3 regions of the Streptomyces sp. Root1310 genome follow, and region 1 is predicted to be linked to each of the others. Evidence: riboswitches for the same ligand, from Rfam matches in the RefSeq annotation. Region 1 holds a riboswitch; each other region holds the start of a gene.
What was found. A riboswitch is a leader RNA that binds a small molecule or an ion and turns the genes downstream of it on or off. The one in region 1 is predicted to bind cobalamin.
Positions count from the first base shown of each region.

Region 2: linked by a shared signal. The riboswitch ahead of ASD48_RS14520 (energy-coupling factor ABC transporter permease) and the one ahead of ASD48_RS35810 (iron chelate uptake ABC transporter family permease subunit) in region 1 are both predicted to bind cobalamin.
Region 3: linked by a shared signal. The riboswitch ahead of ASD48_RS24825 (CbtB-domain containing protein) and the one ahead of ASD48_RS35810 (iron chelate uptake ABC transporter family permease subunit) in region 1 are both predicted to bind cobalamin.

Region 1 covers NZ_LMEQ01000032.1:618,485-620,737, reverse strand. Annotated here, with positions in the region: gene ASD48_RS35815 (HipA family kinase) at 1-467, opposite strand, end outside; cobalamin riboswitch at 627-751, shown strand; partial or broken gene ASD48_RS35810 (iron chelate uptake ABC transporter family permease subunit) at 829-1,215, shown strand; partial or broken gene ASD48_RS42850 (ABC transporter ATP-binding protein) at 1,219-1,746, shown strand; gene ASD48_RS35805 (cobalt-precorrin-6A reductase) at 1,782-2,253, opposite strand, start outside.
Region 2 covers NZ_LMEQ01000005.1:181,686-183,938, reverse strand. Annotated here, with positions in the region: gene ASD48_RS14525 (SpoIIE family protein phosphatase) at 1-945, opposite strand, end outside; cobalamin riboswitch at 1,158-1,342, shown strand; gene ASD48_RS14520 (energy-coupling factor ABC transporter permease) at 1,372-2,079, shown strand; gene ASD48_RS14515 (energy-coupling factor ABC transporter substrate-binding protein) at 2,076-2,253, shown strand, end outside.
Region 3 covers NZ_LMEQ01000023.1:150,541-152,793, reverse strand. Annotated here, with positions in the region: gene ASD48_RS24830 (enoyl-CoA hydratase/isomerase family protein) at 1-944, shown strand, start outside; cobalamin riboswitch at 1,003-1,150, shown strand; gene ASD48_RS24825 (CbtB-domain containing protein) at 1,187-1,408, shown strand; gene ASD48_RS24820 (CbtA family protein) at 1,434-2,195, shown strand.

The DNA of each region.
Region 1 (2,253 bases):
CGGGGCGGGACCGTGCCGAACGTCGGCCAGACCATCAGGTTGGAGCTGTGGACCGTCCGGTCGACGTTGACGGTCAGGGCGTCCAGCCAGACGATCCTCCCGGCCTCCAGCGGCTCCACCGGGAAGACCTCGGCGACCTCCGGCGTGAAGTCCTCCGCACCCGGCAGGAAGTCCATCCCGAGGTTGACCCCCGCGCTCGCGGCGTGCAGGTCCCGTACCTCCTGGTGCGGTTCCGCAGCGGCGATCGCCGGGTCGAAGCGGACCAGGACCAGTTCGGGAAAGCGCAGCCCGAGGGCGCGCGCCAGCTCGCCCACGATCACCTCGGCGACGAGCGCCTTGCGGCCCTGCGCGGAGCCCGTGAACTTCACGACGTAGGTGCCCAGGTCGTCGGCCTCGACGACGGCGGGCACGGAGCCGCCCGCCCGCAGCGGAGCCACGTAGCGGGTCGCCGTGACCTCGGTCAACATGACTCTCTCCCTCTGGCCTGAAGGAGCATAGTAACCAGGCCCGACAGCCGGCGAACGGGGCCGAGCCGGCGCGCGCGGAGGCCCGCGGGCGGCCTCCGCGGCTGTGGTAGCTCGCCCAGGCCGGTCGAACCCATGTGCGCACGCGAGTGTGTACGGGTCAGGGAATCCGGTGCGAATCCGGAGCTGACGCGCAGCGGTGAGGGCGACGGGCGGGGCACGGCCACCGGACGGCGTACGCGGTCCGGGAAGGCGCCTCGTCCGGGTGACCCCGAGTCCAAGGACCTGCTGGCGACCCCCGCAGCCGGGAGACGGCCGGGGGAGCACCGTACGACCGGGCTTCGCGCTTGAGCCCCCGACGCGGCTGACGGTCTGCCTCGGTCACGCCAGGACCCTGGACGCGTTCGCCTTCGGGCAGGACGCGACCCTCTGCCTCGGGGTCTCCGTGGCCCGCACCCGTCTGGTACTGCTGTGCACGACCGCGCTGCTCACAGCCACCCTGGTGAGCTCGGCCGGGGCGATCGGCTTCGTCGGCCCGGTGCTCCCGCACGCCGCACGGGTCCTCACCGGCCCCGGCCGCACCCGGCTGCTGCCCGCCACCGCCCTGACCGGCGCGGTGTTCCTGGTCTGGGTCGACACCCTCGCCCGCACCGTGCTCGACCCCCAGGAGGTGCCGGTGGGCGTGGTGACCTCCCTCATCGGCGTCCCGGCTTTCGTCGCCGCGCTGTACCGCGCGAAGGAGACCCGATGACAGCGCATCGCCGTCGTCGAGCAACAGGCCGACACCCCACTCGCGTTGAACGTCCACGACGTCGTACGCCTCGGCCGCGTCCCGCACCGCCGCGCCTGGGCCGCCACCGCCGCCGACGAGGAGGCCGTCCGCTCCGCGCTCGCGCGCACCGGGCTCGCCGACAAGGCCCACCGGCCCTGGCACTCCCTCTCCGGTGGCGAGCGCCAGCGCGTCCAGATCGCCCGCGCCCTGGCCCAGGAACCCCGCGAACTCCTCCTGGACGAACCCACCAACCACCTCGACATCCGGCACCAGCTCGCCCTGCCGGCCCTGATCACCGAACTGCGGGTCACCAGCGTCGTCGCGCTGCACGACCTCAACCTCGCCGCGATGTACTGCGACCGGCTCGTCGTCCTCGAGGAGGGGCGCGTGGTGGCCTGCGGCAGCCCGCGCGACGTCCTCACCGAGGCGCCCGTCGCCGACGTCCACGGCGTCCGGGCCGCCGTCACGGCCGACGGCCCCGACGGCCGCCCGCACATCCGCTTCCTGGGCGCCGCGCCGACTCCTGACGCGGCATCGGCGCGCGGCTACTCCCCTGCCCGTGCGGCGTTCCGGATCCATTCACGGGCCTGCTCCGGCGTGGCCGCGACCCGGACCCCCGCGGGGACCGGCGGTCTGCGCACCACGACCACGGGCAGCCCCGCCGCCCGAGCGGCGGTCAGTTTCGGGGCGGTGGCCGCTCCCCCGCTGTCCTTGGTCACGACGACGTCGATCCGGTGGCGGCGCAGCAGTTCGCGCTCCCCGTCGAGCGTGAAGGGTCCCCGGTCGAGCAGTACCTCCATGCGGGACGGGACCGGCGCCTCGGGTGCCTCGACCGACCGTACGAGGAACCACAGGTCGTCCAGGGCCGCGAAGGCGGCGAGCCCCAGGCGCCCGGTGGTGAGGAACACCCGCCGGCCGAGCGAGGGAAGCAGCTCGGCGGCCTCCGCCAGGGAGCCGGCCTCGTGCCAGACGTCGCCCGCCACCGGAACCCAGCCCGGGCGGCGCAGCGCGAGCAGC
Region 2 (2,253 bases), on a different contig from region 1:
GGCGGCCCGGCCAGGCGTGGCGGCGGCCGTCGGATGCGGCCGCGGTGGGCCGGTGAGCGGGGCATGGGCGTGCGCCGAGTGGGTGGGGGCGATGTACACGCTGATGCCGGAGGCGTCCGGGTGCAGCCGGAAGGTCAGCCACTGGTCCGGCGGCCGCAGGGTGGTGAAGGAGGTCGGTTCGCGGCTGATCATGGCCGCCCGGTAGCTGTCCTCGGCGATCGGGTCGTCGAGCCAGGGCAGCGCCTCCCAGGGCTTGGTGCCGAGCAGGTCGGGCACGGCGGAGCCGAGCAGCCGGGCGGCCGTGGTGGTCGCGAAGGTGATGCGGCCGTCCACGTCCAGCGAGCAGCACCCGCCGGGGAACCGCTCGGCGAATTCGACGGCGGACTGCGCCTGCGCGGCTTCGGCCGGCCGGGCCCGGAGCGGCGGCAGCACCCGTGGCACCCCGCCGGCCCGTACGGGGTGTCCGTCGGCGGCCGCCCGTCCCAGGAACCGGGCCAGACGGACGCAGAGGCCGGTCACGGCCTCGCGTTCGCGCACGCTCAGCTGCGGGGGGTGCGAGGCGGGCCAGTGGAGCACCAACCCGCCCCAGACCTCCTCGCCAGTGGTGATCGGGGCGGCGGCCAGCGAGAAGCGGTACGGCACGACGAGCGACAGACGCGGATAGCGGCGGGCCATCTCCTCCGCGCCGCCGACCCACACCAGGCGTCGCTCCCGCACGGCGTCGGACACCGGCGACGCGGCCGTCAGCGCCACTCGCGCCCAGGGCAGGGAGATCTCCCAGGGGAGACCGCCCAGTACCGCGAGCCGCAGCACCGGCTCGTCGGCCGCCGGCAGATACACGGCGGTCACGGACGCGACGGTCTCCTTCATGCCCTCGGCCAGGACCTTGTCCAGGGACTCCGGACCCCAGCCCCCACCCGACCCGGCAGCGGCAGCATCCGGCACACTCTCACCTTCCCCGCAGCGCAGGGGGCGCTCGCCGAACGACGGGCATGCCCCCGGGCACCGAGGGCCGTCACCCCTACGGCGGACCCTACGCCGACCGTGCGGACCCGGCATTTCGTCGAGCCCGCGGACGGCGGCCGTGCGCCGGGGTGAGCCGTCGTCCGCCGTCCTCGCGCCCCGCATCGCCGCTTGTCAGCGCGTCTGTGTGGGCACTACTGTCACCACGCCTTGGTGAACGGGAAATCCGGTGTGATGCCGGTGCGGCCCTCGCCACTGTGATCGGGAAGTCCGGCTCCGGCCCTCGCGGGCAGCCACTGGGTCCTCGGGACCCGGGAAGGCGGAGCACGGGCGGTGGTACCCGTGAGCCAGGAGACCGGCCAAGGCACGTCAACCATCCACGAGGTGCTGGAGAGGGTCTGCTCAGCCATGCACATAGCCGAGGGTTTTCTGCCTCCGGCGCATGCGATCGCCTGGGGCGTCGCATCCGCGCCATTCGTCGTCCACGGAGTACGGTCACTCACCCGTGAGGTCAGGGAGCACCCCGAGAGCACCCTGCTCCTCGGCGCCTCCGGGGCCTTCACGTTCGTCCTGTCCGCGCTGAAACTTCCTTCGGTGACCGGGAGTTGCTCACACCCCACCGGCACGGGGCTCGGCGCCATCCTGTTCCGGCCGCCGATCATGGCGGTGCTGGGCACCATCACCCTGCTCTTCCAGGCGCTGTTGCTCGCCCACGGCGGCCTGACGACGCTCGGCGCCAACGTCTTCTCGATGGCCGTCGTCGGCCCCTGGGCCGGATACGCGGTCTACCGGCTGCTGCGGCGGTTCTCCGTGCCGCTGATGGTCACGGTGTTCTTCGGCGCGTTCGTGGCCGACCTGTCCACCTACTGCGTCACCAGCGTGCAGCTGGCGCTCGCCTTCCCGGACCCGGGCAGCGGATTCCTGGGCGCGCTCGGCAAGTTCGGCTCCATCTTCGCCGTGACCCAGCTCCCGCTCGCGGTCAGCGAGGGGCTCCTCACGGTGTTCGTGATGCGGCTGCTGACCCAGTCCAGCAAGGGTGAACTGACCAGGCTGGGCGTGCTCGTGACCGGCGGCCGGACCAACTCCGGTGCCGAGACCGAGGCGGTGGCCCGGTGAGCCGTAACGCGAAGATCAACGCCCTGCTGCTGTTCGTGGTGGCCGCGCTGGCCGTCCTGCCGCTGGCCCTCGGGCTCGGCGACCACAAGGAGGAGCCGTTCACGGGCGCCGACGCGGAGGCGGAGACGGCGATCACCGAGATCCGGCCGGACTACGAACCCTGGTTCTCGCCCC
Region 3 (2,253 bases), on a different contig from region 1:
CGGACGTCGAGACCGTCGTCATCTCCGGCGCGGGGGAGCGCGGCCTGTGCGCGGGCGGAGACATCCGCGCCGTCCACGACGACGCCCGCGACGGCACCGCCTCGGCCGCCTTCTGGCGCGACGAGTACCACCTCAACGCCCGCATCGCCCGTTACCCCAAGCCCTACGTCGCCCTGATGGACGGCATCGTGATGGGAGGCGGTGTCGGTGTCTCCGCGCACGGCAGCGTCCGGGTCGTCACCGAGCGGTCGCGGATCGCGATGCCCGAGACCGGCATCGGCTTCGTACCGGACGTCGGCGGCACCCACCTGCTCGCCCGTGCCCCGGGCGAACTGGGCACCCATCTCGCCCTGACGGGTGCGCAGATCGGCGCCGGGGACGCGATGGAGTGCGGGCTCGCCGACCACTACGTGCCGTCCGCCTCGCTCCGGCAGCTGGCCGACGACCTCGCCGCCCTGCCCGTCCGGGAAGCCCTGGACCGTCATGTACAGCCCGTGCCTGCAGGCGAGTTGGCCGACCGGCGGGCGTGGATCGACAGCTGTTACGCGGCCGACTCCGTCGAGGAGATCGTCCGACGGCTGTTCGCCCACGGCGACCCGGCGGCCAAGGAGGCCGCGGAGACCCTCCTGACCAGGTCGCCCACCTCGCTCAAGGTGACCCTGGCCGCCCTGCGCCGAGCCCGGCGGCTCGACTCGCTGGAACGGGTGCTGGAACAGGAGTACCGGGTCTCCTGCGCCGCTCTGAGCACGCCCGACCTGGTCGAGGGCATCCGCGCCCAGGTCATCGACAAGGACCGCGACCCGCGTTGGTCGCCGGCCACCCTCGCCGGGGTCACCGCGGCCGACGTCGAGCGCTTCTTCACCCCGCTCGGCGAGCGCGAACTCGGGCTCGCCCCAACCGACACCACCGCGGAGGGGGTTCACCGGGCGGGACCTTCGTCGTGATCCGGGCCACCTGGCCGTGGAGAGCGGAATCACGCCAGGTGGGGCGCTATTGGCCAGGGGCCCGACACGCGGTACCGTCGCTCTGATATCGACGACGGCGAGACGGAAGCCGGTGAGAACCCGGCACGGTCGCGCCACTGTGGACGGTGTACCCCGAAGGGGCACGCACCGCGAGTCAGACCCGTGGCCGTCGTCATGTGCACCACCGAGATGGGACGCGAACTCCCAGAGGAGGTCCTGCCATGGCGCAGCATGTCGCCCGGCCGACTACCACCACGCCCGTCGTACCCGCCAAGTTGCCGCTGAAGGACATCGCCCCGTGGGCGGTCTTCTTCGGCGTCCTGATGCTGGTCCTGCTGTACTTCGTCGGCGCGGAGCAGGGCGCGACAGCCGTCGTCTCCGGCGAGGACGTTCACGAGTGGGTGCACGACGCCCGCCACCTGCTCGGCTTCCCCTGCCACTGATCCCGAGGGGAACCCCGCCACACCCATGAACTCCGCAACGGTAAGAAACCTCCTCGTGCGGGGCATGCTCGCCGGCCTCGGTGCCGGCGTGCTCGCCCTGATCGTCGCCTACTTCCTCGGTGAGCCGAACGTCGACGGCGCGATCGGCTTCGAGGAGTCCCACGCCGCGGGCCACGAGCACCACGAGGTGGAACTCGTCTCCCGCAGCCTCCAGTCCACCGCCGGCCTCGCCACCGGCGTGCTGATCTACGGGGTGGCCTTCGGCGGCATCGCCGCCCTCGCCTTCTGCTTCGCCCTCGGCCGCGTAGGCCGCTTCGGCCCCCGGGCCACGGCACTTCTGCTGTCGGGGACCGCCCTCGCCGCCGTGTACGTCGTGCCGTTCCTGAAATACCCGGCGAACCCGCCCGCGGTCGGCGACCCCGACACCATCGGCAAGCGCACCACCCTGTACTTCCTGATGATGGTGCTCAGCGTGCTGCTCGCGGTCGCCGCGGTGATCCTCGGCAAGCGGCTCGCACCGAGGCTGGGGACCTGGAACGCCACCGTCGCGGCCGTCCTCGGTTTCGTGCTGGTCGTCGGGCTGGCCTACGAGTTCCTGCCCGCCGTCAACGAGGTGCCGAGCGACTTCCCGGCCGCCCTGCTGTGGCGGTTCCGGCTGTCCGCCCTCGCCATGCAGGTCACGCTGTGGGCAGGCTTCGGCCTCGTCTTCGGCGAACTGGCCGAACGGCTGCTGCACCCCAGGCGCGCCACGGTGACCGCGGGCACGCCGGTGGCCGCCCCGCACTGACCCGCCGACCGGAGGGACGATCCGGTGAGAGGGCCCACGGAACCTTCCCGTGGGCCCT